Regions from separate parts of the Streptomyces sp. NPDC005648 genome, predicted to be linked through region 3. Evidence: riboswitches for the same ligand, from Rfam matches in the RefSeq annotation. Region 3 holds a riboswitch; each other region holds the start of a gene.
The links. A riboswitch is a leader RNA that binds a small molecule or an ion and turns the genes downstream of it on or off. The one in region 3 is predicted to bind S-adenosylmethionine.
Positions count from the first base shown of each region.

Region 1 (9,998 bases), on a different contig from region 3:
CGGCGCGCTGATCGCGGTCGCCGTCTGGGTCGCCGCTCGGACCGCAAAGGCCAAGAAGTCATGAGTAGCCAAGACATTCCAGAAGAGAACCTGCCCGCAGAGCAGGACGCGCACGGCGCGGTCGGCGTCGCGGACGAGAAGAACCCGTTCGCCGACCCTGGACTGCCGCCGCACGAGCACCGGGTGCAGGACATCGACGAGCGGGCCGCCCGGCGGTCCGAGCGCACGGTGGCCATGCTGTTCACGGTGTCGATGCTGGCCACGGTCGGCTTCATCGCCTCCTACGTGGGGATCCCGCACGACAAGGCGATCTTCGTCTTCCCGATCGGGCACATCAACGCGCTGAACTTCGCGCTCGGCCTGACCCTGGGTCTCGCCCTGTTCGCGATCGGCGCGGGCGCGGTCCACTGGGCCCGCACCCTGATGTCCGACGTGGAGATCGCCGACGAGCGTCACCCGATCGAGGCGTCGCCCGAGGTCAAGGCCAAGGTCATGGCCGACTTCAAGCAGGGCGCCAAGGAGTCCGCGCTCGGCCGCCGCAAGCTGATCCGCAACACGATGTTCGGCGCGCTGGCCCTGTTCCCGCTCTCCGGCGTCATGCTGCTGCGCGACCTCGGCCCGCTGCCGGGGACCAAGCTCCGCCACACGCTGTGGTCCAAGGGCAAGCTGCTCGTCAACATGAACACGAACCTGCCGCTGCGTCCCTCGGACGTCGCGGTCGGCTCGCTCACCTTCGCCAAGCCCGAGGGCCTGGAGGAGCACGACGAGAACTTCCAGACCGAGATCGCCAAGGCGGCCCTGATGATCGTCCGGCTGCAGCCGGACAACATCAAGGACAAGCGCGAGCTCGAGTGGTCGCATGAGGGCATCGTCGCGTTCTCCAAGATCTGCACCCACGTCGGTTGCCCGATCTCGCTGTACGAGCAGCAGACGCACCACGTGCTGTGCCCCTGCCACCAGTCCACCTTCGACCTCTCCGACGGTGCCCGAGTGATCTTCGGCCCCGCCGGTCACGCTCTGCCGCAGCTGCGGATCAGCGTGAACGACGAGGGCTACCTCGAGGCGCTCGGCGACTTCGAAGAGCCCGTCGGTCCTGCATTCTGGGAGCGCGGATGAGTACCAACACCGAAACCGAGGCACGGCGCGGCAAAGCGCCGGCCGGCGAGCGCGTCGCCGACTGGGCCGACGGCCGGCTGGGGATCTACGGCCTGGCCAAGTCCAACATGCGCAAGATCTTCCCCGACCACTGGTCGTTCATGTTGGGCGAGGTCTGCCTCTACAGCTTCATCATCATCATCCTCACGGGTGTGTATCTGACGTTGTTCTTCCACCCGTCGATGAACGAGGTGGTGTACCACGGCAGCTACATCCCGCTGCAGGGCCAGATGATGTCCGAGGCGTTCAACTCGACCCTGCACATCTCCTTCGACGTGCGCGGTGGTCTGCTGATCCGGCAGATCCACCACTGGGCCGCGCTGATCTTCCTGGCGGGCATGTTCGTGCACATGATGCGCGTGTTCTTCACGGGCGCGTTCCGCAAGCCGCGTGAGGTCAACTGGATCTTCGGCTTCCTGCTGTTCGTCCTGGGCATGTTCACCGGCTTCACCGGTTACTCGCTCCCGGACGACCTGCTCTCCGGCACCGGTGTCCGTTTCATGGAGGGCGCGATCCTGTCCGTGCCGGTGGTCGGCACGTACCTGTCGTTCTTCCTCTTCGGCGGCGAGTTCCCGGGCGGCGACTTCGTGGCCCGCTTCTACTCGGTCCACATCCTGCTGCTGCCGGGCATCATGCTCGGCCTGCTGGTCGGCCACCTGATCCTGGTCTTCTACCACAAGCACACGCAGTTCGCCGGCCCCGGAAAGACGAACAACAACGTCGTCGGCATGCCCCTGCTGCCCGTGTACATGGCGAAGGCGGGCGGCTTCTTCTTCCTGGTCTTCGGCGTCATCGCGGCCATCGCGGCGATCGCCTCGATCAACCCGATCTGGGCCATGGGCCCGTACCGACCGGACATGGTGTCCACCGGCGCCCAGCCCGACTGGTACATGGGCTTCTCCGAGGGCCTGATCCGTGTCATGCCGGGCTGGGAGATCAACCTCTGGGGTCACACGCTCGTCCTGGGCGTGTTCATCCCGCTGATGATCTTCCCGCTGGTCCTGGTCGCGATCGCGGTCTACCCGTTCATCGAGTCCTGGGTCACCGGCGACAGGCGGGAGCACCACATCCTGGACCGCCCGCGCAACGCCCCGACGCGTACCGCGTTCGGTGCCGCGTGGATCTCCTGGTACTTCGTGCTCCTGGTCGGTGGCGGCAACGACATCTGGGCCACGCACTTCCACCTGTCGATCAACGCGATCACCTGGTTCGTCCGGGTCGCCTTCTTCGTCGTGCCGGTGCTGGTGTTCGTCGCCACCAAGCGGATCTGCCTCGGTCTGCAGCGCCGCGACAAGGACAAGGTGCTGCACGGCCGTGAGTCGGGCATCATCAAGCGCCTGCCGCACGGTGAGTTCATCGAGGTCCACGAGCCGCTCAGCCAGGAGGCCCTGCACACCCTCACGGCGCACGAGCAGTACAAGCCGGCCGAGATCGGCCCGACGGTCGACGAGAACGGCGTCGAGCGCAAGGTCAAGGGCTCCGAGAAGCTGCGCGCCAAGCTCAGCGAGGCGTACTACGGCGAGGAGTCCCAGATTCCGAAGCCGACCGTCGAGGAGTACAAGGAGATCACGAGCGGCCACGGCCACCACTGATCGCTGCGCTCGCCACAGCGCACCACAAGGGCCCCGTCCGGTGTTCGGACGGGGCCCTTGCCCGTGCCCTGAGCTGGATAGGGTGGGGACGCGCACACGGGATGCGCATTCTCTTCTACGACACCCAGGAGCGGCCGTATGAGCGCTGTGACCCCCGCTGGAGGCGACACCGCGGCGGCCCGTTCCTGGCCCGGGCTGCTGAACGGCCTGCTCGACGGCCGTGACCTCAGTGCCGACGACACGGCCTGGGCGATGGACCTGATCATGCGCGGCGAGGCGACCGACGCGCAGATCGCCGGCTTCGCGGTGGCCCTCAGGGCCAAGGGCGAGACGGTCGAGGAGATCACCGGTCTGGTCCGGACGATGTACGAGCACGCCAATGTGATCGAGGTGCCCGGCCGGACCGTCGACATCGTCGGCACGGGCGGTGACGGCGCCAAGACCGTCAACATCTCCACGATGTCGTCGATCGTCATCGCCGGCACCGGCGCGAAGGTCGTCAAGCACGGCAACCGGGCCGCGTCCTCCGCCTCCGGCGCCTCGGACGTGCTGGAGAAGCTCGGGGTCAATCTGAACCTCACGCCCCAGCGGGTCGCGGAGGTCGCCGAGGAAGCCGGCATCACCTTCTGCTTCGCCATCAAGTTCCATCCGGCGCTGCGTCATGTGGCCGCCGCCCGCGGCCAGTTGGGCATCCGCACCACCTTCAACGCGCTCGGCCCGCTCACCAACCCCGCCAGGGTGAAGGCGCAGGCGGTGGGCGTCGCCGATCCACGCCTGGCACCGCTCATCGCCGGTGTCCTGGCCGAGCGCGGCAACTCCTCCCTCGTCTTCCGCGGCGACGACGGCTTCGACGAGCTGACGACCACCGCCACGTCCCGGGTGTGGATCGTCCGCGACGGCAAGGTCACCGAGGAGTCCTTCGACCCGCGGGACGTCGGCATCGAGCTGGTGCCGGTGGAGGCGCTGCGGGGCGCCGACCCCTCGTACAACGCGGAGGTCGCGCTGCGTCTGCTGGACGGCGAGAGGGGCCCGGTCCGTGACGCCGTACTCCTGAACTCGGCGGCGGCTCTCGTGGCCCTCGACCCGGGGACCGGGACGCTGGCCGAGCAGCTCGGGGCCGGTATGGCGAAGGCGGCCGAGTCGATCGACTCCGGGGCGGCCAAGCGGGCGCTGGAGCGCTGGGTGGCGGCCAGCAACAAGTAGCCGTCGGTGGCCGCGGTCCCGTAATCCGGACACGAGTTGCGGGACCGCGATCACTTCACGTACGTTCCTTGTCAGGTCATGAGTGACAGTCATGAGGCCCCGGCCGACTGTCCGGCAACCCTCCGTCCGTGGCGGGGTGCCCCGGGTGAAGACCAGGCCGTAGGCAGCGAGGTCTACGGCAAGCGCGGGCCCCTCTCGAAACCAGGGGTCCTGGTCGTTCGAGGGAGTCTTCCGTGAGCAAGCGAATGCGATAGGGCCGCCGAGCCCCGCCTCTGCGTACCCCTTCTCACCCTCTTTCTTGCCGTACGGGAGTTCCCCATGTCTGTCTCCACCGCTGCCTCCACCCGCACCATTTGTTCCCCGCTGCCCGTTCTGGGCCGGGATGTCACCGTCCCGCTCGTCACGGGCGGCGAAGTCACCTACGCGGCCCTCGACTACGCGGCCAGCGCCCCCGCCCTGCAGCGCGTCTGGGACGACGTGGCCGCGTACGCCCCGTACTACGGCAGCGTCCACCGCGGCGCCGGCTACCTCTCCCAGCTCTCCACCGACCTGTTCGAGAACGCCCGCAGGACGGTCACCGAGTTCCTCGACTGCCGCCCCGACGACCAGCTGGTCTTCACCCGGTCGACCACCGACTCGCTGAACCTCCTCGCCGCCGCGCTCCCGGCCGGCTGCCAGGTCTTCGTCTTCGAGACCGAGCACCACGCCTCCCTGCTGCCCTGGAAGGACGCCCGGGTCACCTACCTCGACGCCCCGCGCACCCCGGAGCAGGCCGTCGAGACCCTGGAGCAGGCACTCGCCGCCCGTGACCCGCACGGCCCCGCCCTGGTCTGTGTCACCGGCGCCTCCAACGTCACCGGCGAGCTGTGGCCGGTGCGCGAGCTGGCCGCCGCCGCCCACGCGCACGGCGCCCGGATCGTCCTGGACGCCGCCCAGCTGGCCCCGCACCACCCCGTCTCCGTCCGTGACCTGGACGTCGACTGGGTCGCCTTCTCCGGCCACAAGCTGTACGCGCCCTTCGGCTCCGGTGTCCTGGCCGGCCGCGCCGACTGGCTGCGCGCGGCCGACCCCTACCTCGCGGGCGGCGGCGCCAGCCGCAAGGTCACCCGGCGCGAGGACGGGGGAGTGGACGTGGAGTGGCACGAGAGCGCGGCCCGCCACGAGGCCGGCTCCCCGAACGTCATCGGTGCCTACTCCATCGCCTCGGCCTGCAAGGCCCTCACCGAGGCCGGCTTCGACACGCTCGTCGCCCGCGAGCGGCATCTGATCCAGAAGGTGCGGGCGGGCCTGGCCGAGGTCCCGGAGGTGCGCGTCCTGTCCCTCTTCGGCGACGACGCCCCGCGCGTCGGTGTGATCTCCTTCGTCGTCGAGGGCTGGAACAGCTCGCACTTCGCCGCCGCCCTCTCCGCCGAGTACGGCATCGGCGTCCGCGACGGCCTCTTCTGCGCCCACCCGCTGGTCAGGACCCTGCTGGGCTCCGACCCGCAGACCCAGGGCGAGTGCGGTGCCCCCGAGGCGGCGCCCGGCGAGAAGTCCCTCAACGCCATCCGCGTGAGCTTCGGCGCCGGCACCCCCGACGAGCACGTGGAGCGGTTCGTGAACGCCGTCAAGGAGCTGGTGGCGGATGGCGCGAAGTGGCGCTACCGGACCGAGGACGGCCGCTGCGTCCCGGCGGTCTGACCCGCCGTACGTCTTCTGACGTATACGCTCCCCCTCGGCAGCCGGACGCTTGACAGGGGGAGCACGGGTGGAGGCGCTGCGCGCGAGGGATCCGCGGCGGATCGGACCGTACGAGGTACTGGGCAGACTCGGTGCGGGCGGCATGGGCGAGGTGTACCTCGCCGAGGCGCGGGGAGGTCCCCGGCTGGCCGTGAAGGTGGTGCGGGCCGAGCACGCGGAGGACCGCACCTTCCGGGCCAGGTTCCGCCAGGAGGTACGGGCCGCGCAGTCCATCGGCGGGGCGGGCACCTACACCGCCCGGGTCGTCGACGCAGACACCGAGGCCGAACGGCCGTGGATGGCGACGGAGTTCGTCGACGGGCCGAACCTGCGGGACGCCGTCCTCGACCACGGCGCCCTGCCCGAGCGGGCGGTACGGCTGCTCGCCGGCGCCCTCGGCGAGGCACTCGCCGCGATCCACGCCAAGGGGATGATCCACCGGGACCTGAAGCCCTCCAACATCCTGCTGGCACCGGACGGCCCACGGGTCATCGACTTCGGGATCGTACGGGCCCTGGAGGCGACCGCGCTGACCAACACCGGGGCGGTCGTCGGCTCGGTCGGCTATGTCTCGCCCGAGCAGATCCGCAACGGCGCCGAGGTCGGCCCGCCCAGCGACGTCTTCTCCCTCGGCGCGGTGCTCGCCTACGCCGCCGCGGGCCGCGAGCCCTTCGGCGAGGGCCAGGACTCGGTGATCCTGCTCCGCATCCTGACCCGCGACTTCGACCTGTCGGGCGTCCCGGAGAGCGTCCGCGGACTGGCCGAGGCCTGTCTGCGGGAAGACCCCGCCGACCGGCCGACCCCGGCCGGGGTGGCCGAGTCCGCCGGCCACACCGCGGCCGCCCTGCGCGAGAACCTGCTCCCGGGCTGGTACACCACGCCCGCGCCACCCGCGCCGGACCCCGCCGAGGACACCACGGCGACGCCCGCGCCGGGCCCCGCGCCGGCCACCGAGCGCTGGCTCCCGGAGCACCGCTCGACCGAGCGCCACAGCCGGGTCGAATACCCCGCCCCGACGACCGTCACCGACGCGGCGGCTCCCCGCCCCGCGGCGGACGGCCCGGCCCCGATCACCGTGACGGACCTGGCGGACGGCGGCGCCCCGGACGTCGGAACTCCCTCGCGCCGGGGCCTGTTGAGGCTCCTGGTGGGGGGTGCCGTCGTGGGCGCGGGGGTCGGGACCGGGGGGTGGCTGTGGCTGCGGGACCAGAACGGCGGGGCACGGTCGGGGTCGGCCGGTGATCCGCCCGGGACGTCCGTGTCGACGTCCCGCTCGCCCTCCGCGTCACTGCCCGCCGGGGTGAGCTGGACGTATGGCGTGGGCGGGCTCGGTGGGCGCGCGGGCGGGCGGCACGGGGCGTGTGTGGCGCTGTCGCCCGCCGGAGACCTGGTGTACATCGGGGGCGCGGACGGTTCGCTGCACGCCGTGACGCCCGCCGGGAAGAAGCTGTGGTCCGTCGACCTGGGCGGCCCGGTGATGCCGCCGCTGGCCACCGCCGACGGGGCGTACTGCCTGCTGGAGAACGGGGGCGAGGCGGCGTCGAAGCTGTGCGCGGTCGGACCGGACGGAAAGGTCCGCTGGACCAGGAAGATCACCGGATCCGGCGGCAGCCAGTTCCCCGTGGCCGCGGGTGACCTGGTGCTGGTCGCGAGCGGTACGGCGGACGCGGGCGCCGTACGGGCCTACACCGCCGGGGGCGACGTCCGCTGGTCGGCGCAGACGACCTTCGGGCCCACCAGCGAGCCGACGGTGGCGGGCGGTGTGGCGTACGTCGGCACGTTCGGCAACGTCGTCGACGCCCTCGACGTGAAGGACGGTAACCGGCTCTGGTCGGCTCCGGTCGGCGGCGACGCCGGCCGTCCGACCCTGGTCGGCCGCATCCTGCTGGTGGGGGCGAGCGGCGAGATCCCCCTGCACGGCGTCAACCTCAGCGGGACGACCGTCTGGAACGCCGACAACGAGGACGCGGGCGGCCGGCGGTACTTCACCTGTGTCCGCCTCGGTGATCTCGCGGTCACCACCGACCAGGGCCGGCTCGCCGCGATCGACCCCTCGAACGGGAGGACGAGGTGGGCCTTCGACGGCTCACCGGCCGGATCGGACCACAGCGACCCCGCCGTCGCCGGGAACCACGTCTACGTCCGCCTGGGCGGCGCCCTCCACGTGCTGGACCAGACCGGCAAGCAGCGCCACAGGCTCGCCCTGGGCGACCTCGGCTCCGAGGACGGCGTCCACAGCCCCGTGGTCCACGGCGAGCGCGTCTACATGGCGACCGCCGAGGGGATCGCCGCCCTGGACGTGAGCGGCTAGGGCAGCCCTAGCTGTCCAGGCCGATCGCGAACGCTGCCTCCAGGTCGTGCTGGGAGTACGTGCGGAAGGCGACGTGTGTGTCCGTGGCCTCGACGCCCGGGATCTTGCTGATGCTGCCCGGGATGACCTCCGCGAGGTCCTCGTGCTGCTTCACCCGGACCATGGCGATCAGGTCGTAGGTCCCCGTGACGGAGAAGACCTCGCTGACGGACTCCAGCGCGGCGATGCGCTCCGCGATCTCGGGGATCCGGTCCACGCTGGTCTTGATGAGGACGATCGCGGTGATCACGGCTGGTTCTCTCCCTCGGGGGCCGGAGCTGGGGCGGGCCTCACTCTAGTCGTACGGCGGAGACGGGCCCACGCGAAGGCGAAGCCCAGGCCGAAGCCCACCAGGTGGGCCAGATAGGCCACGCCGGGGCCCTGGGGCGCCCGCCCGGCCGCCAGCCACTGCAGGGACGCCCAGAACGGCAGCACCACCCACGCGGGGAACCGCAGCGGGAGGAAGAAGAGGAACGGGAGCAGGCTTGTCACCCTGGCCCCGGGGAAAAGGTAGAGAAAGGCGCCCAGGACCCCGGAGATCGCCCCGGAGGCGCCGACCAGCGACTGCTCGGAGGCGGAGTTGGCGGCCGCGTACCCCAGCAGGGCCAGGTAGCCGCAGCCGACGTAGAAGAGGGTGAACCGGACGCGGCCCATCCGTTCCTCGGTCATCACGCCGAAGACATAGAGGAAGAGCATGTTGCCCAGCAGGTGCACCCAGCTGCCGTGCACGAAGAGGGCCGTGAGGGGGGTCAGTGCGGCACCGGGGGAGCCCTCGAAGAGCTCGGCGGGGACCACGCCCCAGCGGTGGAAGTACGCGCGCTGGGCGGCGAGGAGCGCGTCTTTGGAGCCGTAGGCCGGGTTCAGGCCGGCGGCGGGGCCGACGACGAAGATCAGACAGCACAGGGCGATCAGTGCGTAGGTCACGGGCGCCGAGGGGCGCCGGATCGCGTTGCCGAGGGTCACGCTCCAGTTGCCGATCATGAACACAGAGCATGACGTAACAGGACGCAAGCGAACAGACCGCCTCGCCGCCATGGACGGACGGGCGGCGAGTCACCGCCAGGCCGTAGGGTTACGGCCACACGCTCCAGGGAAGCTGGCGCGTCACGGACACTGGATGGAAAGAGCACAGTCACGATGACGGTTCCCCTGCCGACCGACACGACGCGCTGGCGCTGCACGCTCTGCGGCAACCTCACGCGTTTCGACGTGACGCGCTCCTCGAAGGTCGTCGAGTACGTCCACCTCGACCTGGCCGGAGAGCCGAAGGTGGAGGAGCGCGAGGTGGTCAGTGAGACCATCGAGTCGGTGCGCTGCCGCTGGTGCAACGCGGTCGATCAGGTGGAACTCGTGGACAGGCCGGGCGCCGACTCCTGACAGGGGCGGCCCCGCACAGGTGATGGGGTGTGACGGATGGTGGAGACACAAGGCGGGGGGCCGGGCGACGGCGCCGCCGAGGTCCTCGACCGTCCGCTGCCCGACGGCGTGCGCAGACGGGTCGTGCAGATCGTCTCCGACGGTTTCGGCGGGCTGACCGTCGCCGAACTGCCCGCACAGCTCAGGCAGTACGCCCGCTTCGCCCCCAACCGGCGGGCCAAGTTCGCCGGGAACGCGATGGCTTCGGCGTTGGAGAGCGATCCGCTGTTCCGGCAGCGCATCGGGGAGAAGCTGAGAGAGGCCCAGCCGGAACTCGCCGGCGCCCTCGACTCCGGCTCGCCGCCCCCGGCCGCGGATCCGCTCGACGTGGCGGCCGCGGCCTATGTGCTGCGGCCCACCGGCTGGGTGAAGCTCGTGACCGCGGCCGGCGAGGAGGCCCAGCGGGCCGACGCCGAGCGGGCCGACGAGGAGAGCCGGGCCGAGCTGGAGCGGCTGCGCGAGGAGCTCACCGCCGCCCGGGACCAGACACGCGCCGAGACCGAGCGGCTGCGGCTGGAGCTGGAGTCCGCGAAGAAGGAAGCCGAATCGCTTCACCGCAAGCT
Region 1 is NZ_JBEXCS010000011.1:1,992-11,989, forward strand. Features, by position in the region: gene ABZT17_RS08755 (c-type cytochrome) at 1-64, shown strand, start outside; gene ABZT17_RS08760 (Rieske 2Fe-2S domain-containing protein) at 61-1,116, shown strand; gene ABZT17_RS08765 (cytochrome bc complex cytochrome b subunit) at 1,113-2,747, shown strand; gene trpD (anthranilate phosphoribosyltransferase) at 2,886-3,950, shown strand; SAM riboswitch class IV at 4,025-4,141, shown strand; gene ABZT17_RS08775 (aminotransferase class V-fold PLP-dependent enzyme) at 4,269-5,630, shown strand; gene ABZT17_RS08780 (serine/threonine-protein kinase) at 5,698-7,980, shown strand; gene ABZT17_RS08785 (Lrp/AsnC ligand binding domain-containing protein) at 7,988-8,269, opposite strand; gene ABZT17_RS08790 (rhomboid family intramembrane serine protease) at 8,266-9,000, opposite strand; gene ABZT17_RS08795 (hypothetical protein) at 9,157-9,396, shown strand; gene ABZT17_RS08800 (NYN domain-containing protein) at 9,433-9,998, shown strand, end outside.
Region 1: another riboswitch for S-adenosylmethionine. It lies ahead of ABZT17_RS08775 (aminotransferase class V-fold PLP-dependent enzyme); the one in region 3 lies ahead of ABZT17_RS04090 (amino acid ABC transporter permease).

Region 2 (9,998 bases), on a different contig from region 3:
GAAGTCGTACTCGTCGCGCTCCAGGCTGTCGAGGAGGTCGTCGATGCCCTTGAGCGGCGAGCCCTCGCCCACGAACGAGTTGAGGAAGTCCCCGTCGAGGCCGACCGAGCCGACGGTGATGGCCGTCCTGCCGGTGAGCTTCTTCGTCCAGCCGGCCAGGTTGAGGTCGGAGCCCTCGAACTCGGGCAGCCAGTACCGCCGCGTGGACGCGTGGAAGGCGTCCACCCCCGCGGCGGCCAGCGGAGCGAGGATCGCCTCCAGCTCCTCCGGCGTCTCGGCGAGCCGAGCGGTGTAGTCCTGCTGCTTCCACTGCGAGTAGCGGAAGATGATCGGGAACTCGGGCGACACGGTCTCCCGGACCGCCGCGACGATCTCCGCCGCGAACTTGGTGCGCGCCACCGGGTCACCGCCGTACGCGTCGGTACGGCGGTTGGTGCCCGCCCACAGGAACTGGTCGACGAGATAGCCGTGGGCGCCGTGGATCTCCACGCCGTCGAAGCCGATGCGCTCCGCGGCCGCGGCGGCCTCGGCGAACGCGCCGATGACGTCGTCCACGTCCCGCTGGGTCATCGCCTCGCCGGTCGGCTCGGCACCCGCGTTCGCCAGGCCGGACGGCCCGACGGCGGGGGCGTCGGCGAACGGCGGCTGCCCCTGCTTGCGCACCATGCCGATGTGCCACAGCTGCGGCACGATCGTGCCGCCCGCCGCGTGCACTCCCTCGGCGACCTTCGCCCATCCGGCCAGCTGCTCCTCGCCGTTGAACCGCGGGACGCGGTCGCTGTCCCCGGCCGAGTCATGGCCGACGTACGTACCCTCGGTGACGATCAGGCCCACCCCGGCGGCGGCCCGGCGCGCGTAGTACGACACCACGTCCTCGCCCGGCACTCCGCGCGGCGAGAAGTTGCGGGTCATCGGCGCCATGACGATGCGGTTGGGCACGGTCAGGCCGTTGATCGGGGTGGGACGGGAGAGGATCTCGGCCGCGCGGGAAGCGGACTCGGGGACGGTGGCGGTCACGTGAGGGTCTCCTAGGGGAACCGGACGGTATGTGCATGCGCATGGAATCTACCTACGCACCAACCGCCCGGCCGATCACGCTATTCCGCAAGCCGGTGTGACTCCGCGCACCCCGGCCCCTCGCGTCAGCTCAGCGACCCCAGCGACACCGCGTCGTACGGCGCGAGCTCCCCGAACCGCCCCGCCAGCACCTTCGCCGCCCACTCGGGGTCCTGCAGCAGCGCCCGCCCGACCGCCACCAGGTCGTACTCCCCCGCCTCCAGCCGGTCCAGCAGACCGTCGAGCCCCTTCAACGGCGCCCCCTTCCCGAGGAACGCCTCCAGGAAGTCCCCGTCGAGCCCGACCGACCCGACGGTGATCGCCGGCTTCCCGGTCAGCTTCTTCGCCCAGCCCGCCAGATTGAGGTCGGACCCCTCGAACTCGGGTGTCCAGTGGCGCCGGGTGGAGGCGTGGAAGGCGTCCACCCCGGCCTCGGCGAGCGGAGCGAGCACCGCCTCCAGCTCCCCCGGCGTCTCGGCGAGGCGCGCCTCCCACGCCCACAGCTTCCACTGCGAGAAACGGAAGATCACCGGGAAGTCCGGGGAGACCGCCGCCCGTACGGCCCGTACGACCTCCGCCGCGAATCTCGTCCGGGCGACGAGGTCACCGCCGTACTCGTCGGTGCGGCGGTTGGTGCCCGCCCACAGGAACTGGTCGATCAAGTAGCCGTGGGCGCCGTGCAGTTCGACCCCGTCGAAGCCGAGCGCCTCGGAGGTCGCGGCGGCCCGGGCGAAGGACTCGACGACGTCGTCCACGTCCTGGAGGGTCATCGCCTTCCCCGCGCCCTCGGTGCCGTCCGTACGGATGCCGGAGGGGCCGATATGGGGCGCGTGCGCGTACTCCCCCTCCGGCTGGTCGCGGATCATGCCGATGTGCCAGATCTGCGGCACGATCGCGCCGCCCTCGGCGTGCACGGCCTCCACCACCTTCGACCAGGCCGCCCCCCGCTCCGGTCCGTGCAGCCGCGGGATGCCGTCGAACTCACCGGCCGAGGCGTGGTCGACGTACACGCCCTCGGTGACGATCAGCCCGACCCCGGCGGCGGCCCGGCGCGCGTAGTACGACACCACGTCCTCGCCCGGCACTCCGCCCGGGGAGAACTTGCGGGTCATCGGCGCCATGACGACGCGGTTGGGGACGGTCAGGCCGCCCACGGTGAAGGGGCGGGAGAGAAGCTCGGCGGCGCGTGTCGCGGTGGGGGTGGCGGTCATGCCAAGTGGCTTTCCCCGCACGGGACTTGCGAACACACGCGCGAGGGCGGCACCCCCGGCGGGAAGCTGGGGATACCGCCCTCGGCAAGGACGTCGATCAACCGCGCGGGCCGATCGCCGATCAACCGGAACCGGTCGATCAGAAGTCCATGTCACCACCCGGCATACCGCCACCGGCGGGCGCGGCGGCCTTCTCCGGCTTGTCGGCGATGACGGCCTCGGTGGTGAGGAACAGCGCGGCGATGGAGGCGGCGTTCTGCAGCGCGGAACGGGTCACCTTCGCCGGGTCGATGATGCCGGCCTTGACCAGGTCGACGTACTCACCGGTCGCGGCGTTCAGACCGTGGCCCGGGGTCAGGTTGCGGACCTTCTCCACCACGACACCGCCCTCGAGGCCGGCGTTGACGGCGATCTGCTTCAGCGGGGCCTCGAGCGCGATGCGCACGGCGTTGGCGCCGGTCGCCTCGTCACCCTCCAGGTCCAGCTTCTCGAAGACGGAGGACGCCTGGATGAGCGCGACGCCACCACCGGCGACGATGCCCTCCTCGACGGCCGCCTTGGCGTTGCGGACGGCGTCCTCGATGCGGTGCTTGCGCTCCTTGAGCTCCACCTCGGTGGCGGCACCGGCCTTGATGACCGCGACACCGCCGGCGAGCTTCGCCAGGCGCTCCTGCAGCTTCTCACGGTCGTAGTCCGAGTCGCTGTTCTCGATCTCGGCGCGGATCTGGTTGACCCGGCCCGCGACCTGCTCGGAGGAGCCGGCACCGTCGACGATGGTGGTCTCGTCCTTGGTGATGACGACCTTGCGGGCCTTGCCCAGGAGGTCCAGGGAGGTGTTCTCCAGCTTGAGACCGACCTCCTCGGAGATGACCTCGCCGCCGGTGAGGATGGCGATGTCGTTCAGCATCGCCTTGCGGCGGTCGCCGAAGCCCGGGGCCTTGACGGCGACGGACTTGAAGGTGCCGCGGATCTTGTTGACGACCAGGGTCGACAGGGCCTCGCCCTCGACGTCCTCAGCGATGATCAGCAGCGGCTTGCCCGACTGCATGACCTTCTCCAGGAGCGGGAGCAGGTCCTTGACGGAGCCGATCTTGGAGTTGGCGATCAGGATGTACGGGTCGTCGAGCGACGCCTCCATCCGCTCCATGTCGGTGGCGAAGTACGCCGAGATGTAGCCCTTGTCGAAGCGCATACCCTCGGTGAGCTCCAGCTCCAGACCGAAGGTCTGGGACTCCTCGACGGTGATGACGCCTTCCTTGCCGACCTTGTCCATGGCCTCGGCGATGAGCTCGCCGATCTGGGTGTCGGCGGCGGAGATGGAGGCCGTGGAGGCGATCTGCTCCTTGGTCTCGACATCCTTCGCCTGCTCGAGCAGGGCACCGGAGACGGCCTCGACGGCCTTCTCGATACCGCGCTTGAGGGCCATCGGGTTGGCGCCGGCGGCTACGTTGCGCAGGCCTTCCTTGACGAGGGCCTGGGCGAGAACGGTCGCGGTGGTCGTACCGTCACCGGCGACGTCGTCCGTCTTCTTGGCGACTTCCTTGACCAGCTCGGCGCCGATCTTCTCGTACGGGTCCTCGAGCTCGATCTCCTTGGCGATGGAGACACCATCGTTGGTGATCGTGGGGGCGCCCCACTTCTTCTCGAGGACGACGTTGCGGCCCTTGGGGCCGAGCGTCACCTTCACGGCGTCCGCGAGCTGGTTCATGCCGCGCTCGAGGCCGCGCCGCGCCTCCTCGTCGAACGCGATGATCTTGGCCATGTGAAGTGGTCCCTCCAGGACTGGGGGTGATTCCTTCGGACCGCGCCCGCGCCCGCGACGGACGGCTCGCCGACCCGTGGGTTCCTTGCCCCACCCGGCCTGCGGGCCTCACCGACCCGGTCCTTCTTTGTCACTCTCACCTTCAGAGTGCTAACGCCAATGATTAGCACTCGGGGTAGGCGAGTGCAAGCGGCTCTCGGGATCGGCCGGGTCTCGGGCGGGGCCGTGACGGGTCCCGGCGGGTGCCCCCGGGCATGCCGAAGGGCTCGTAACCCATGACTCCCCATGGGATACGAGCCCTCCGAAGAAGAACAGAAGAACGACGCTGTTACTGCCCGGCGCGTGCTTCAGCCGGTCGCCAGGCGAACCATGTCCGCCTGCGGCCCCTTCTGACCCTGCGAGATCTCAAAATCGACCCGCTGGCCCTCTTCCAGGGTGCGGTACCCGTCCATCTGGATGGCGCTGTAGTGGACGAAAACATCCGCACCACCGTCGACCGCGATGAAGCCGTACCCCTTCTCCGCGTTGAACCACTTGACGGTGCCCTGAGCCATGCCTAACTCCCCTATTACTGGCCCTTGCACAGATCCGCACTTCGCGGATCCGGGTCAGACCTCACCCCCCACGGTTTGGGGGCGTGCGCCGGAACGCGTCGACCGCGGCCGAATGTATCTGTCCAACTGCCGTCTGCAACAGGTCAATCGGACGAGAATTCTGGACGGAAGGGGTCCGGAATGTAGTGAGAATTCGCCCGAATTCAGGGCAAGTCGGGCCCCATAAAACGCGCATAAGCCACAAAAGACGTGCACACTTTGGCTACTTCTCATCGCATCCGGAGACGGTACTCATATGCGTCCGGCATACGGAAAGCAGCTGGTTCCCCAACTGTACCGTGCTCAACCATGCAGAATTGCCCCCTCCGGTTCTCTCACGGAGGGGGCAATTCGATGAACTCTTGGTAACCGGCGTTACCGACGGTAATAATCGGGGCGGCCGGTATGCGCGCTCAGCCGCCGGCGACGGCCGGGATGATCGACACGCCCGCACCGTCCGGGGTGGCCGTCTCCAGCCCCTGCTCGAACCGCACGTCGTCGTCGTTGACGTACACGTTGACGAACCGGCGCAGCTTGCCCTGGTCGTCGAGGACGCGCGCGGCGATACCGGTGTGGTTCTTCTCCAGGTCGGCGATGACCTCGGCGAGGGTCCCGCCCTCGGCGGTCACCTCGGCCTGTCCGCCGGTGTAGGTACGCAGGATGGTCGGAATGCGGACGGAAACGCTCATGATGCGAGGCCAGCCTCTCGGAAGGAGTCGAGGTTCGGACGGATGGTCGCGGTCAGGCCGGTGTCGGAGGCCACCGCGTCCAGGGTCTTGAGGCCGTCGCCGGTGTTCAGCACGACCGTGGTCAGGGTCGGGTCGAGGAGACCGTTCTCGATCAGCTTCTTGGTGACACCCACCGTCACGCCACCCGCCGTCTCGGCGAAGATGCCCTCGGTGCGGGCCAGCAGCTTGATCGCCTCGACGACCTGCTCGTCGTCGACGTCCTCCACCGCGCCGCCGGTGCGACGGGCGATGTCCAGGACGTACGGTCCGTCCGCCGGGTTGCCGATGGCCAGCGACTTGGCGATGGTGTTCGGCTTCTGCGGGCGGACCACGTCGTGCCCGGCCTTGTAGGCCACGGACACCGGCGAGCAGCCCTCCGCCTGGGCGCCGAAGATCTTGTACGGCCTGTCCTCGACGAGCCCGAGCTTGATCAGCTCCTGCAGCCCCTTGTCGATCTTCGTGAGCTGCGACCCGGAGGCGATCGGCACCACCAGCTGGTCGGGCAGCTTCCAGCCCAGCTGCTCGCAGATCTCGTAGGCCAGGGTCTTGGACCCCTCCGCGTAGTAGGGCCGCAGGTTGACGTTGACGAAGCCCCAGCCCTCGCCGGCCGGGTCGCCGATCAGCTCGGAGCAGAAGCGGTTCACGTCGTCGTAGTTGCCCTCGATACCGACGAGCTCGCCGCCGTAGACCGCGGCCATGACGACCTTGCCCTGCTCCAGGTCGTGCGGGATGAAGACGCAGGAGCGGAAGCCGGCCCGCGCGGCGGCGGCGCCGACCGCGCCCGCGAGGTTGCCGGTGGAGGAGCAGGAGAGGGTGGTGAAGCCGAAGGCACGCGCGGCCTCGATGGCCTGGGCGACGACCCGGTCCTTGAAGGAGTGCGTCGGGTTGCCGGAGTCGTCCTTCACGTACAGACCGCCGGTGACGCCGAGCTCACGGGCGAGATTGTCGGCCTTGACCAGCTTGGTCCAGCCGGGGTTGATGTTCGGCTTGTCGGCCACGTCCGCCGGGACGGGCAGCAGCGGCGCGTAACGCCAGATGTTCGAAGGTCCCGCCTCGATCTGCTTGCGGAGCTCCTCGGTGTCGTATGCCGAGAAGTCGTACGCGATCTCGAGCGGGCCGAAACACTCCTCGCAGGCGAAGACCGGACCGAGCGGTACCCGGTGACCGCATTCGCGGCAGCTCAGTGCCGCGGCGGGTCCGAGGTCGACGGTCGTGGAGTCCGTGGTGCTTGCAACAGTCTGCGCAGCCATGTGAGGCGAGGCCCTTTCTCCTCATCTTCCTCACGACGCATCTCGCCGTGAGACGGATTTGGCACCTTCCCTAGCCGGGAGCCTCGCGGAACGATCAGCATTGATCTACGAGAGCCGACTGGAGGGTTGCCGGGGCTTCATCGGGCCGTATCCCTCTGCCCCTCTGGATGAGCGGTATTCGGTTGTCGGTTCAATGACCTCGGACATGCGATGGTCATCGACGTTGTTCAAGACTGTAACCGAAGGCCAGGAGAGTTGAGAGAGTCGTCCGAACCGCGAGACACAAGTGAGGAGCCGCCTACGTGCTGGAAGAAGTCGAGCGCTGGCTGAGCACCCGCTCCTGGTCCGTCACCGATCGCCCGCTCCACCAGATCCTGGCCGCGAAACAACGCTCCGGCCAGTCGGTCTCCGTCGTCCTGCCCGCGCTCAACGAGGAGGAGACGGTCGGCGACATCGTCGCCGTCATCCGCCATGACCTGATGCAGCAGGTGCCGCTGGTCGACGAGATCGTCGTCGTCGACTCCGGGTCCACCGACCGTACGTCCGAGGTCGCCTCGGCGGCCGGCGCGCGGGTCGTCCACCGCGACGACATCCTGCCCCGGCTCCCGGCCGTCCCCGGCAAGGGCGAGGTCCTGTGGCGCTCGCTGCTCGTCACCACCGGGGACATCGTCTGCTTCATCGACGCGGACCTGAAGGAGTTCTCCTCCGACTTCGTCTCCGGGATCGTCGGCCCGCTGCTCACCGACCCCGGGATCGACCTGGTCAAGGGCATGTACGACCGCCCGCTCGGCGGCGCGAGAGGCCAGGGCGGCCGGGTCACCGAGCTCATGGCGCGCCCGCTGCTCAACATGCACTGGCCGCAGCTGGCCGGTTTCGTCCAGCCCCTCGGCGGTGAGTACGCGGCCCGCCGCTCCCTGCTGGAACAGCTGCCGTTCCCCGTCGGCTACGGCGTCGAGCTCGGCATGCTGATCGACGCGCTGCATCTGGTCGGCCTCGACGCGCTCGCCCAGGTCGACGTCGGCGTGCGCAAGCACCGGCACCAGGACGGACAGGCGCTGGGCCGGATGGCCGCGGCGATCTACCGCACGGCCCAGCTGAGGCTGGCCCGCGGACATCTCATCCGTCCCTCCCTCACCCAGTTCGAACGGGGCGAGGACGGCTTCGAGCCGCGCACCTACTCCGTGGACACCGAGGAGCGGCCGCCGATGGCGGAGATCGCGGAGTACGCCTCCCGTAAGGTCGCCTGATCTCCGCACGGAGGGGTCTCACCCGCTGTATACGGCGCACCCGCAGAGCGCAACCAAACGTTTGAGCGTTTACGGGCCGGGCTAGGTTGAGGCGTATGGCTTCCACGCACGGTGCTGTCCATCAGGTGCTGGTCGCGTCCAACCGCGGCCCGGTCTCGTACGTCGTCCAGGAGGACGGCTCGCTGACCGCCAAGCGCGGCGGCGGCGGGCTGGTCTCCGGTCTCTCCGCGATCGGGCCGGACGCGGGCGCGCTGTGGGTGTGCTCGGCGCTCAGCGACGGCGACCGCGAGGCGGTGCGGCGCGGGATCGGCGAGGACGGCGTGCGGATGCTGGACATCCCGGCCGATGTGCACGCGGACGCGTACAACGGCGTCGCGAACTCGGTCCTCTGGTTCGTCCACCACATGCTGTACCAGACACCGCTGGAGCCGGTCTTCGACGCGGAGTTCCGCCGGCAGTGGGAGTCGTACGAGGCCTACAACCGGGCCTTCGCCGAGGCGCTGGCCGAGGAGGCGGGCGACGGGGCGGCGGTCCTGGTGCAGGACTACCACCTGTGTCTCGTCCCCGGCATGCTGCGGGAGCTCCGCCCCGACCTGCGGATCGGGCACTTCTCGCACACACCGTGGGCGCCCGCGGAGTACTTCGCCCTGCTGCCCGACGACATCCGCAGGCAGCTGGTCCTGGGCATGCTCGGCGCGGACCGCCTGGGTTTCCTGACCCACCGGTGGCGGTCGGCCTTCGTCTCCTGCGTCCAGGCGACGGACGTCGAAGCGGTTACCCGGATGGCCCTGTCCGGGGTGCCCGAGGCCTTCCAGCACGTCCCCGGCTGGAAGGGGCCCGGGCACCGGACCTGGCTCGGCGTCCACGGCCTCGGCGCCGACGCGGAGTTCCTGCACGCGCGCTCGCACGAGGCGGACGTCGAGGAGCGTATGCGGGCCCTGCGCGAGGAGATCGGCGCGGGCCGCAAGGCGATCGTGCGGGTGGACCGGACCGAGCTGTCCAAGAACATCGTGCGCGGGCTGCTGGCGTACCGGCAGCTCCTCGACGACCACCCGGAGTGGCGCGAGCGGGTCGCGCACGTGGCCTTCGCCTACCCCTCCCGTCAGGACCTCGCCGTCTACCGGGACTACACGGCGGAGGTGCAGCGCCTCGCGGAGGAGATCAACTCCCAGTACGGTACGGCGACCTGGACCCCGGTCGTGCTGCACGTCAAGGACGACTTCGCACGCTCCCTGGCGGCCTACCGGCTGGCCGACGTGGCACTGGTCAACCCGATCCGGGACGGTATGAACCTGGTCGCGAAGGAGATGCCGGTCGTCTCCGACGAGGGGTGCGCGCTGGTGCTGTCGCGGGAGGCGGGGGCGTTCGAGGAGCTGGGCAAGGACGCGGTCGTGGTCAACCCGTACGACGTGGTGGAAACGGCGCGGGCGCTGCACGCGGCGCTGAGCATGCCGGTGGAGGAGAGGGCCGAGCGGACGAAGCGACTCGCTGCCGCGGCGACGGCGCTGCCTCCGGCGCAGTGGTTCCTCGACCAGCTGGAGGCGTTGCGGAGCTGACCCGCAGGGGAGCTCACCTCAGCTGTGCTGCCAGCCCCCGCAGCAGCCCCACCACCCCCGCCGGCCCCTCCACCACCAGGTCCGCGCGCTCCCGCAGCTCCGTCACCTCGTCGCTGCCGCTGCACACCAGCAGGCCCGGGACGCCGTCGGAGCGGAGTTTCTCCACAGCGGCGAAGGCGGGGAGGTCGCCGAGGTCGTCGCCGGCGTAGAGGACCGCCGTCGCGTGGATCTCGCGGACGTGGTCCACGAGGGCCACGCCCTTGTCCATGCCCGGCGGGCGCAGCTCCAGGACCATACGGCCGGGCTCGACGATCAGGCCGTGGCGGGTGGCGAGGTCGGTGAGGGGTTCGCGGAGGGCGTCGAAGGCGGCCTGGGGGTCGGTGGCGCGGCGGGTGTGGACGGCGACCGCGCGCCCCTTCTCCTCGATCCACGTGCCCTGCCAGGCTCCGATCCGGTCCAGGAAGCCGGGGAGTTCGGCGCGCACGGCGGCGACCCCGGGGTGCGGGGCGGGGGCGCTGACCTCGCCGCTGACCGCGTCCCAGCGCTCGGCGCCGTAGTGCCCGAGGACGACCAGGTGTTCCAGGCCGGCGACCCC
Region 2 is NZ_JBEXCS010000028.1:34,589-44,586, reverse strand. Features, by position in the region: gene ABZT17_RS18370 (NADH:flavin oxidoreductase) at 1-1,017, opposite strand, end outside; gene ABZT17_RS18365 (NADH:flavin oxidoreductase) at 1,143-2,267, opposite strand; gene groL (chaperonin GroEL) at 2,407-4,029, opposite strand; gene ABZT17_RS18355 (cold-shock protein) at 4,377-4,583, opposite strand; gene ABZT17_RS18350 (MoaD/ThiS family protein) at 5,036-5,311, opposite strand; gene thrC (threonine synthase) at 5,308-6,600, opposite strand; SAM riboswitch class I at 6,619-6,774, opposite strand; gene ABZT17_RS18340 (glucosyl-3-phosphoglycerate synthase) at 6,903-7,847, shown strand; gene ABZT17_RS18335 (trehalose-6-phosphate synthase) at 7,943-9,403, shown strand; gene otsB (trehalose-phosphatase) at 9,417-9,998, opposite strand, start outside.
Region 2: another riboswitch for S-adenosylmethionine. It lies ahead of thrC (threonine synthase); the one in region 3 lies ahead of ABZT17_RS04090 (amino acid ABC transporter permease).

Region 3 (9,998 bases):
CGGGGGTGCGGTAGGTGCCGGCCAGCAGGGCGAGCAGGTCGTCGATCTGCTCGGCGTAGTCCTGCGACTCGGCGTTCGGGAGCAGGAGCAGCTTGCGTTGCAGGGCGATACGCGGTGAGCCGAGGAGGCGTTCGAAGGAGAAGCGGGGCGGGATGAGAAGGCCGTTCGGGGCGCGGCCGTCGACGACCGGTGTGGTCGCCGGGCCCGTCGCCTTCTCGCCCGGCGGGCGGCCGCCCGAGCGGCCGAGGCCGAGATCGAGGCGGCCCGGGTGCAGCGCGTCGAGCAGGCCGAACTCCTCCACCGTGGACAGGGCGGTGCGGTGGCCCAACTGCACGGCGCCGGAGCCCAGTCGGATGATGGAGGTGGCGGAGGCGGTCAGGGCGAGGACGACGGCCGGGGAGGTGCCGGCCACACCGGGGTTGAGATGGTGTTCCGCGAACCAGTAGCGGGCGTATCCGAGGCGTTCGGCCCGCTGGGCCAGGTCGATGGAGTTGCGCAGCGCGTCGGCGGCCGTCGAGCCGGTCGGGATCGGGACCAGGTCGAGGACGCCGAGGGGGATGTCAGACATGGGCCGGCTCCTGTGTCGTCGACGGGAGCACCGGGGCCCAGTCGAAGGGCGGATCGGGGATGTCCCTGCGCAGCACCGGGGCGACCGCGGACTGGAAGAGCTCCAGCGAGTCACGGTGCTGGGTGTCGGTGAGCCCGCCCGCGTCCGCGTGCACATGGACCACGGTGTGCCCGAACCGCTCGTGGTAGCGGTGCACCTTGTCGATGACCTGCTGCGGACTGCCGATCAGCGCCGAGCTGCGCTCGACGAAGTCCTCCAGGGTCTCGAAGACGACCGGCAGTCCCGCCTTCTCGAAGAAGGCGAGATTGGCCTCGAAGATCGGCCGGTACGCGGCCAGCGCCTCCTGCGAGGTGGGGGCCACGTAGATGCCCGCCGTACCGGCGCCGACGGCGATCCGCGCCGGGTCGTGGCCGTAGTGTTCCCAACGCTCGCGGTAGTGGCGGATCAACTCCGCATAGGGCTCTATGGGGTTGGTGACGTTCGCCGAGAAGAGCGGGTCGCCGTAGCGGGCCGCCAGGTCGACGGACTCCTTGCTGGTCGCGCTGCCGTGCCAGACACGGACCGGCCGCTGGTACGGCCGCGGCCACACCTCCGCGTCCGTCAGCTCGGGGCGGAAGCGGGTCGCCGCGGTGACCTTGTCCTGACGCCAGATTTGCCGGAACACCTCGTAGCTCTCGGCGTTGCGGTCCCACTGGTCCTCGGGCGTGACGTGGAACAGGTCGCGCTGGGCGGAGCCGTTGCCCTTGCCGATGATCAGGTCGAGTCGGCCGTTCGAGAGGTGGTCGAGGGTCGCGTAGTCCTCGTAGGCCCGAACGGGGTCCAGGAGACTGAGCGTCGTCACGGCGGTGAAGAGCCGGATCCGCTTGGTCAGCGCGGCGACGTGGCTCAGTACGACGGTCGGGGAGGAGGAGATGAACGGCCGCTCGTGCCGCTCCCCCACCCCGAAGCCGTCGAAGCCCAGCTCCTCGGCGAGCAGCGCGTTGTCGAGGACCTCGCGGAAGCGGTCGTGCGTCGACTTCCGGACCCCGGTGAGCGGGTCCGGCCGGTGCACGATCAGGGTGATCGCGAGGAACTTCACGATGCCGCCCGCTCGTTCGCGACCTCGTCCGGGTGCGCGAGACCGAGCTGGTGGCGGAGGGTGGGGCCCTCGTACTCCGTGCGGAAGACGCCCTGTTCCTGGAGGAGCGGGACGACCTTGTCGGCGAAGACGTCGAGGCCGCCGGGGGTGATGTGCGGGACGAGGATGAAGCCGTCGCTGGCGTCGGCCTGGACGTACTCGTTGATGGTCCTCGCAACCGTCTCCGGGGAGCCGATGAAGTTCTGGCGGTTGCTGGTCTCGATCACCAGGTCGCGGATGGACCAGTTGTTCGCGGCGGCCAGCTCGCGCCACTCGCGGGCGGTGGCCAGCGGGTCCCGGTACATACGGACCTGGGCGCGGCCCTTGGCGATGTGGTTGTCGCTGACGTCCGGGTCGACGTCGGGCAGCGGGCCTTCGGGGTCGTAGCCGGAGAGGTCCCGGTTCCAGACGAACTCCAGGTGCTTGATGGCGGTGGCCCCGCTGACCTGCTGGCGGCGCACCTCGTGGGCGAGTTCCTCCGCCTCCTGGTCGGTGTCGCCGAGCACGAAGGAGGCGGCGGGCAGGATCAGCAACTCGTCATGACGGCGGCCGTACTTGGCGAGACGGTTCTTGACGTCGGTGTAGAAGGCCCGGCCGCCGTCCAGGGTGGCGTACCGGCTGAAGATGGCGTCGGCGGAGGAGGCGGCGAACTCGCGGCCCTCCTCGGAGTCGCCGGCCTGGAAGATGACGGGACGGCCCTGCGGGGAGCGCGGGACGTTGAACTGGCCGTGGATGTCGAAGTGCTGGCCGGTGTGGACGAAGGAGCCGGCCTTGGCGTCGTTCAGGAAGACGCCGGTCGCCTGGTCGGCGACGATCTCGTCGCCGCGCCAGGAGTCGAAGAGCTCATTGGTCGTGGCCAGGAACTCCTTGGCGCGGGAGTAGCGGTGCTCCTGCGGGAGGAAGCCCCCGCGGCGGAAGTTCTCGCCGGTGAAGGCGTCCCAGGAGGTGACGACGTTCCAGGCGGAGCGGCCGCCGGAGAGGTGGTCGAGGCTGGCGAACTGGCGGGCCACCTCGTAGGGCTCGTTGAAGGTGGAGTTGATGGTGCCGGTCAGACCGAGGTGCTCGGTGACGGCGGCGAGCGCGGCGAGGACCGTGAAGGTGTCGGGTCGGCCGACGACGTCCAAGTCGTATATTTTCCCGCCCTGTTCGCGCAGGCGGAGTCCTTCCGCAAGGAACAGGAAGTCGAACTTGGCGCGTTCGGCGGTCTGCGCGAAGTGCACGAAGGAGCTGAACTCGATGTGGCTGCCGGCCTTCGGGTCGCTCCACACGGTGGTGTTGTTGACGCCCGGGAAGTGCGCGGCCAGATGGATCTGCTTCTGCGGCTTGCTCATGGTGGGTGCGGTCCTTCCGGCTCAGGCGGTGGCGGCGGCGTAGCGGTTGGCGGGGCGGGGCAGGCCCAGCAGGCCGCGCAGGGTGTCGGCCTCGTAGGCGGTGCGGAAGGCGCCCCGGCGCTGGAGCTCGGGGACCAGGCCGCGGGTGATGGCCGGCAGGTCGTGTCCGGCGACGGCGGGCCGCAGCCGGAAGCCGCTCAGTCCCGATTCGGCGAACTCCTGGAGCAGATCGGCGAGTTGGGCGGGCGTACCGGCGAAGACGCGTGCGTCGCTGGTGTACGGCTCCCCCGCGAGGGCGTCGAGGCGGGCGCGGCGGTCCTCGGCGGCGGCCTGGTCCTCGTCGAGGAAGACCACCAGGTCGCCGAAGACGTGCAGGAGTTCGCCGGCGCGTCCGGCCGCCTCCTGTTCGGTCCGGATCTCGGCGACGATCGCGCGGGCGTCGTCGGAGTCCTGCGGGGTGACGTAGCCGACGTCGGTCTGGCGGGCCACCAGGCGGTAGGGGACGGTCTGGTGGGCGAGGGAGGTGACGAGGGGCTGACCCTGGGGCGGGCGCGGGGTGATGGAGGGGCCCTTGACGCTGAAGTGCTTGCCCTCGAAGTCGATGTAGTGCAGCTTGTCGCGGTCGATGAAGCGGCCGGTGGCGACGTCCCGGATCTCGGCGTCGTCCTCCCAGCTGTCCCAGAGCCGGCGGACGGCCTCGACGTAGTCGGCGGCCTCGTCGAAGAGGTCGGTGAGCCGTTCCTGTCCGGCCGGGCTCTGCAGTTCGCGCAGGTCGATCGGCGGGAAGGTGCGGCGGCCGAAGTGGTCGGCCTCATGCGGTCGGGCGGAGATCTGGACCCGCAGACCGGCCCGGCCGGTGCTCACGTAGTCAAGGGTGGCGATCGCCTTGGAGATGTGGAACGGCTCGGTGTGGGTCACGATTGCCGTCGGCACCAGGCCGATGTGCCGGCTGAGGGGCGCGATACGGGACGCGATCAGTACGGCGTCCAGACGGCCGCGCACCTGGTCGGTACGGCCGTCCAACTCGCCGTAGTCCGAGGACTGGAGGCCGAGTCCGTCCTCCAGGGTGACGAAGTCGAGCAGCCCGCGCTCGGCCTCGGCGACCTGGTCGGCCCAGTATCCGGCGGTGAACAGTTCCCGGGGGCGGGCAACCTGCTCGCGCCAGGAGGCGGGGTGCCAGCCGGTGCCGTCGAGGGCCACGGCGAGGTGCAGATGTGAAGAGGGAGTCGAGGACACGAGGGTGCCTTCCTGGAGGTCCGTACGAGATCGCCGGGGCCGCGAGGAGGTGGGCCGGCGGAGGGGAAACGGGTCAGGAGCAACAGAGGGCGCCGGCCACGCGCTGGAGGTCGATGTGGGGCCGGGTGTGGAGGCGGACGGCACGCCGTACACGTGTCATCGGGCCCACCTCCACTCGATACATCACCTTCGACAAGGACAACCGCACGGCTATGCCGTTTCTTCCAGGACGGCCGCTCCGGTGTTCCGGACGAGCGAGAAGACGGTATGGCGGCGCAGAGTGAACCCGATCGACTCGTACAGCCGGATCGCGTCCGCGTTGGTGGCCGCGGCGTGCAGGAAGGGGCGTTCGCCGCGCTCCTTGATGCCGGCGGCGACCGCGCGGACCAGACGGGTGGCCAGGCCCCGGCCGCGGTGGGCGGGGTCGGTGCACACGGCGCTGATCTCCGTCCAGCCCGGCGGGTGCAGTCGCTCACCGGCCAGGGCGATCAGCCGCCCCTCGTGGCGGATGCCGAGGTAGGTGCCCAGTTCGACGGTGCGGGGCAGATAGGGGCCCGGCTCGGTGCGGGCGACCAGGTCGAGGATCTCGGGCACGTCGTCGGGGCCGAGCCGTACGGCCTCGGGGTCGGGCTCGGCACGCAGGGCGGTGTCCACGAGCTGGACGCCGTGCCCTGTGCGCACGATCTCCCAACCCTCGGCCGCCTCGGTCACGCCCCGCACCGCGGCGGTGCCGCCGGGGCCGACGAGTGCGGCGAGGTCGGCCCAGGCGCGCGGGTCGTCCTCGTCGGAGAGGGCGTGGAAAGGGGCCACGTCCTGCTGGTAGCGGACGGCGTGGGCGATGGGGGTCCCCCCGCTCGAGCGAATTCGAGAGTGGGGGAGTTCGGCGAAGCGGGCGTGCGGGCCGGTCAGCGCGGCCCAGGCGGGGTTGTCCAGGAGGTGCGAGGAGGCGGCGTCGAGGGCGATGACGGACATGGTGTGGCGGTCTCCGGTGTGCGGCTCGGGTGTCCGGCGCGGGGACTCCACCGCGGAGCGGCGGCGGAGTCCCCGGGGCGCGGTGGTCAGGAGTTGTCGAGCGGCAGTCCGGGCGGGTTGACCTCGGACTTGGCGACGGCCTCGTTGGAGAGGTTGTACGCCTTGAGCCACTCGGCGTACTGGCCGTTCTTGATCAGGTAGTTGATGGCGTCGGCGAGGGGCTTGGCGAGGCCGCTGTCCTTCTTAGCGGTGGCCGCGATCAGGCCCTGCAGGCTCGCGCCGGCGCCGGAGTAGGTACCCGCGGTACGTGTGGCGTTGGGCGTGTTGGCGACCTGGCGGTTGTGGTAGGCGATACCGGGGTTGGGGCCGAAGTAGGCGTCGATCTTCCCGCTGGACAGGGCCAGGTAGGTGCTGTTGCTGTCCTGGAAGTACTTGACGTTGAGCTTCTTGCCCTCCTTGGCCAGCTTGGCCTTCCACTCCAGGAGGATCTTCTCCTGGTTGGTGCCGGAGCCCACGGAGACCGTCTTGCCGGCGAGGTTCTCGTAGTTGCCGTCGAAGTTCCAGGTGCTCTTCTGCGGCACCGTGAAGGCGAGGTTGTCCTGCCGGTAGGAGGCGAACTCGTACTTCTTCTTGCGCTCCTCGGTGTCGGTGACGTTGGAGAAGGCCACGTCGACCTTGCCGCTGTCGATGCCGACGAAGAGGTTCTCCCAGGTGGAGTTCTTCACCTCGGGCTTGAGGCCGAGGACCGCGGCGACCAGGCGGCCGAAGTCGGGCTCCGCGCCGGTGAGGGTCTTCTGGTCGCTGCCCACGTAGGCCAGCGGCGGGAAGCCGGCCGGCAGGGCGCCGATGCCGATCTCCAGCTTGCCGCTCTTCTTGAAGGCGGCGGGCAGCTCGGCGCTGATGGACTTGACCTCGGAGACCTTGATGGAGGTCTGCTTGGCGGCGCCGTTGGAGACCTGGCCGACGACGACCTCGCCGGTCTTGGCGGCGGAGTCGGTGGAGGTGGCCGCGTCGCTGTTGCCACCGCAGGCGGCGAGCCCGGTGGCCAGGGAGGCGACGGCGGTCGCCGCGGTGATGCCGCGTATCAGGCTGCGTCGGGTGAAGTGGGTAGACATGGCCGTTCCTTGTCGCTGAGTGATGAGAGAGGAGTGGCGTGGGGGGAGGTCGGGGGTGCGGCGGCGGTCAGAGGACCTTGCTGAGGAAGTCCCTGGTGCGCTCGTGCCGCGGTCGTTCGAGGACTTCGGCGGGCGTGCCCTGCTCGACGATCCGTCCGCCGTCGATGAACACGACCCGGTCGGCGATCTCGCGGGCGAAACCGATCTCGTGGGTGACGATGACGAGCGTGGTGCCGGTGGACGCCAGGTCCTTGATGACGGCGAGGACTTCGCCGACGAGCTCGGGGTCGAGCGCGGAGGTGGGCTCGTCGAAGAGGATGACACCCGGGCGCAGGGCGAGGGCACGGGCGATGGCGACGCGCTGCTGCTGACCGCCGGAGAGCTGGCGCGGGTAGGCGCCGGCCTTGTCGGCGAGGCCGACCCGGTCGAGGAGTTCGCGGGCGAGGTCCTGGGCCTCGGCCCTGCCGAGGCGGCCGGTGGCGACGGGGGCCGCGGCCACGTTGTCCAGGACGGTCAGATGCGGAAAGAGGTTGAAGTTCTGGAAGACGAAGCCGATCCGGCCACGCTGGGTGAGGATGGCCCGCTCGCTGAGTTCCTTCAGCCGCTCGCCGTGGCGCTTCACGCCGATCAGCTCGCCGTTGATGCTGACGTGGCCGATCTCGGGCTTCTCCAGGTGGTTGATGACCCGCAGCAGGGTCGACTTGCCGGACCCGGAGGGGCCGAGGATCACGGTGACCTCGCCGGGGCGGACGGTCAGGTCGACGCCGTCCAGTACCCGGTGGGTGCCGTACCACTTGTGCACGTCGTGCACCTCGACCGTGGCGGCCTCGACGTCCGCCAGGGCGTTGAGCGTGTCGGCGGTCATACGGCGGCCTCCCGGCGGATGCGGGCCCGCAGGTCGGTGAGACCCGTGCGGAGCTTCTGCAGCGGTGTCGGCGGCAGGCTGCGGGTGGCACCGCGGGCGTAGTGCCGCTCGACGTAGAACTGGATGACGGAGACGACGCTGGTCAGGATCAGGTACCAGACGGTGACGACCAGCAGCAGCGGCACGATGTCGCCGGGGTAGGTGGAGCCCATGGTCTGCGCGGAGCCGAACAGGTCGAGCAGGGAGACGTAGAAGACCAGTGAGGTGCCCTTGATCAGGCCGATGAGCTGGTTGACGTAGTTGGGGATGATCGAGCGCAGCGCCTGCGGGAAGACGATTCTCCGGAACTGGTAGCCCTTCGGCAGGCCGAGCGCCGCGGCCGCCTCGTGCTGGCCCTGGTCGACGGAGAGGATGCCGCCGCGTACCACCTCGGCCGCGTAGGCGGCCTCGTTGAGGCTGAGGCCGATGACGGCCACGACCATGTCGGTGGCGAGTCTCGACTCGTCGAAGGAGAAGAAGGCCGGCCCGAAGGGGATGCCGACGCTCAACGTCTTGTACAGGGCACTGAAGTTGTAGAGGAAGATCAGCACCACGATGAGCGGGATCGAGCGCAGCGCCCAGACGTAGGTCCAGCTGACCGCGCGCAGCACCGGGCTCCTCGACAGCCGGGCCAGGGCGAGCAGTACACCGCCGAGGAGTCCCAACACGGCGCTGTAGGCGGTGACTTGGAGGGTGATCAGCAGGCCGTCGAGGATGGTGGGGCGCAGGAACCAGTAACCCCAGCGGTCCCACTGGTAGAAGGGGTTGGTCACCAGCCCGTGCACGAACTGGGCCAGGAGGACCACGACCACGGCGGTGGCGATCCACCGGCCGGGACGGCGCAGCGGCAGAACTCGCTGTGCCGCCAGGGGTGTTGACGGGGCGTCGGCGGGCGGTGCCTCGGCGAGGGACACAGCGGTGCCAGGGGGTTCACTCATGGTGGGCTCCGGCGGAGTCGGACGTCCCGGAGACCACGTCGGACGCACGCTGCTACGGCTGGTTCAGCGCACGGGTTCGCGGGGGCACCGGGGGCGGGGAGGGCGACGGCACACCGCTCGGGCGGTGTCGGTCAGGGGGTGCGGGGCTGAGGGGAGGTGTCAGCCCCGACAGCGGGCACGGCCCGGTGCGGTACACAGTGCGCTGTTCACGCGGAGAAGGTCGACGCTGCGATCGGCGACGAGCAGGTTCATGTGCCACCGTACGCAGCCCTGAGGGCGGCGTACGGCCGTCCTGGGGGCTGCGTACATGGCGTCACCGTCACTCTTCCGGCCCTTGTGGGCCTCGCGCTTACCGAAACGTCGTCGGTCCGGTCGTCACCTGGGGCACCCCACCGCGGCGCGAGGGTTGCCGGTCAGCAAGCCAGGGCTTGTCGCTGACACTCATGACCGTTCTGAGTGGCAATTAAGACAACTGCCCGAACGGATGTCAACGCCGGTCCACCAGGTGGAACGGCTAACAGGCGGCGTGGGCCGCCCAGTCCAGGATCTGGACGGCGGCTCCGGCGGCCTCCAGCCCCTGGCAGCGGGCGTGGTGGCGGCGGGCGATGCCGTCGAGGTCGAGGTGGGCACCGAAGGCCGGGTGGGCGGCCAGACGCCGGGCGTAGGCCCACAGGGTGGGATGGCCGGCGATGCGCTGCACGGCGGAGGCGTCCAGGTGGTTGCGGTGCACGGTGTCGAGCTGGACCAGCGCGGTCCACAACTCGACGTCCGCGGCGGTGAGTTCGTCGCGGATCATGTACGTGCGCCCGTCGAGCCAGCGTTCGAGGGCACCGAGGGTTTCCAGCAGTGTGTCCAGTGCTGTGTGACATACCACTGGCTCCCCGCCGACCGATCCGGCCCGCTGCGCCGCCTGTTCGATGCCCTCCGCGCACATCCGCTCGACCGCCTCGATCTCCGACTCCGCGCCGCACGGGTAGAGCGAGAGGCGGTCGCCGCCGAACCGGCGGGCGAGGTCGCGCATGATGTCCGGGGCGTGGGTGCTGACGATCCGTCCGGACCAGTCGTCGCTGAGCACCGGCGCCTTGGCCGGGCCGGTGTAGCGGTGCGCGCTCGCCTCGTACAGCGGACGCAGGGCCGAGTGGCCGCCCTCGGGACAGTCGGGGACGGCGGACAGGAAGGTCGCCGGACACACCGTGTCCAGCCCGAGCAGGCTGTGCACGACGGCGATGCGCAGACCGTCGGGACACGCGGTCGACAGATGGAGCCGGTAACGGCCCGGAACGGCGTAGTGGCCACTGCGCGCGTCCCGGCCGATACGCCCCCGGAAGGCGGGCGTGGGCCTGTTGGACGCGTGGGCGGCCAGCGGTGTGACGGTCATGACTCTCCCCGGGAGCGGGCGCGGACGTACACGCGGCGGAAGCGACGTCGGGCGAGGGAGCAGGGCTCACCCGGTGCGCGCCGGACGGGTGAACGTCACGGGGACGCCGTCGGCGCGGGATGGGCGCGGCTCAGCCCTGGAACCGGATCGCGCTGCAGACGCGCTGCAGGTCGATATGACGGCGGGAGGTGAGAAGGAGAGGCGAACGGCCCGCTCGTACGGTGACCGGTTCAAGGCGCCTCATGCTTTTCCCTACCTGTTCACTAGGATTCCCCAACTGGAGTGTCGATCGAGGTCGGGGCGGCGTCAAGAGGGCCGTCCCGCATCGCGGACAGCCCGGTGGACGGCCACTCCCCCCATGGGTCACACGTGTCACTTCCGTCACATGCGATGCCCCCTCCCGGTCAGCGGGCCTCCGGACAGGACAGGGGTGCCTCGG
Region 3 is NZ_JBEXCS010000005.1:74-10,071, reverse strand. Features, by position in the region: gene ABZT17_RS04130 (MsnO8 family LLM class oxidoreductase) at 1-568, opposite strand, end outside; gene ABZT17_RS04125 (LLM class flavin-dependent oxidoreductase) at 561-1,646, opposite strand; gene ABZT17_RS04120 (NtaA/DmoA family FMN-dependent monooxygenase) at 1,643-3,016, opposite strand; gene ABZT17_RS04115 (LLM class flavin-dependent oxidoreductase) at 3,038-4,252, opposite strand; gene ABZT17_RS04110 (putative leader peptide) at 4,326-4,412, opposite strand; gene ABZT17_RS04105 (GNAT family N-acetyltransferase) at 4,463-5,224, opposite strand; gene ABZT17_RS04100 (ABC transporter substrate-binding protein) at 5,311-6,339, opposite strand; gene ABZT17_RS04095 (amino acid ABC transporter ATP-binding protein) at 6,407-7,204, opposite strand; gene ABZT17_RS04090 (amino acid ABC transporter permease) at 7,201-8,181, opposite strand; SAM riboswitch class IV at 8,522-8,630, opposite strand; gene ABZT17_RS04085 (glutathione S-transferase C-terminal domain-containing protein) at 8,696-9,559, opposite strand; gene ABZT17_RS04080 (putative leader peptide) at 9,690-9,803, opposite strand; gene ABZT17_RS04075 (AAA family ATPase) at 9,964-9,998, opposite strand, start outside.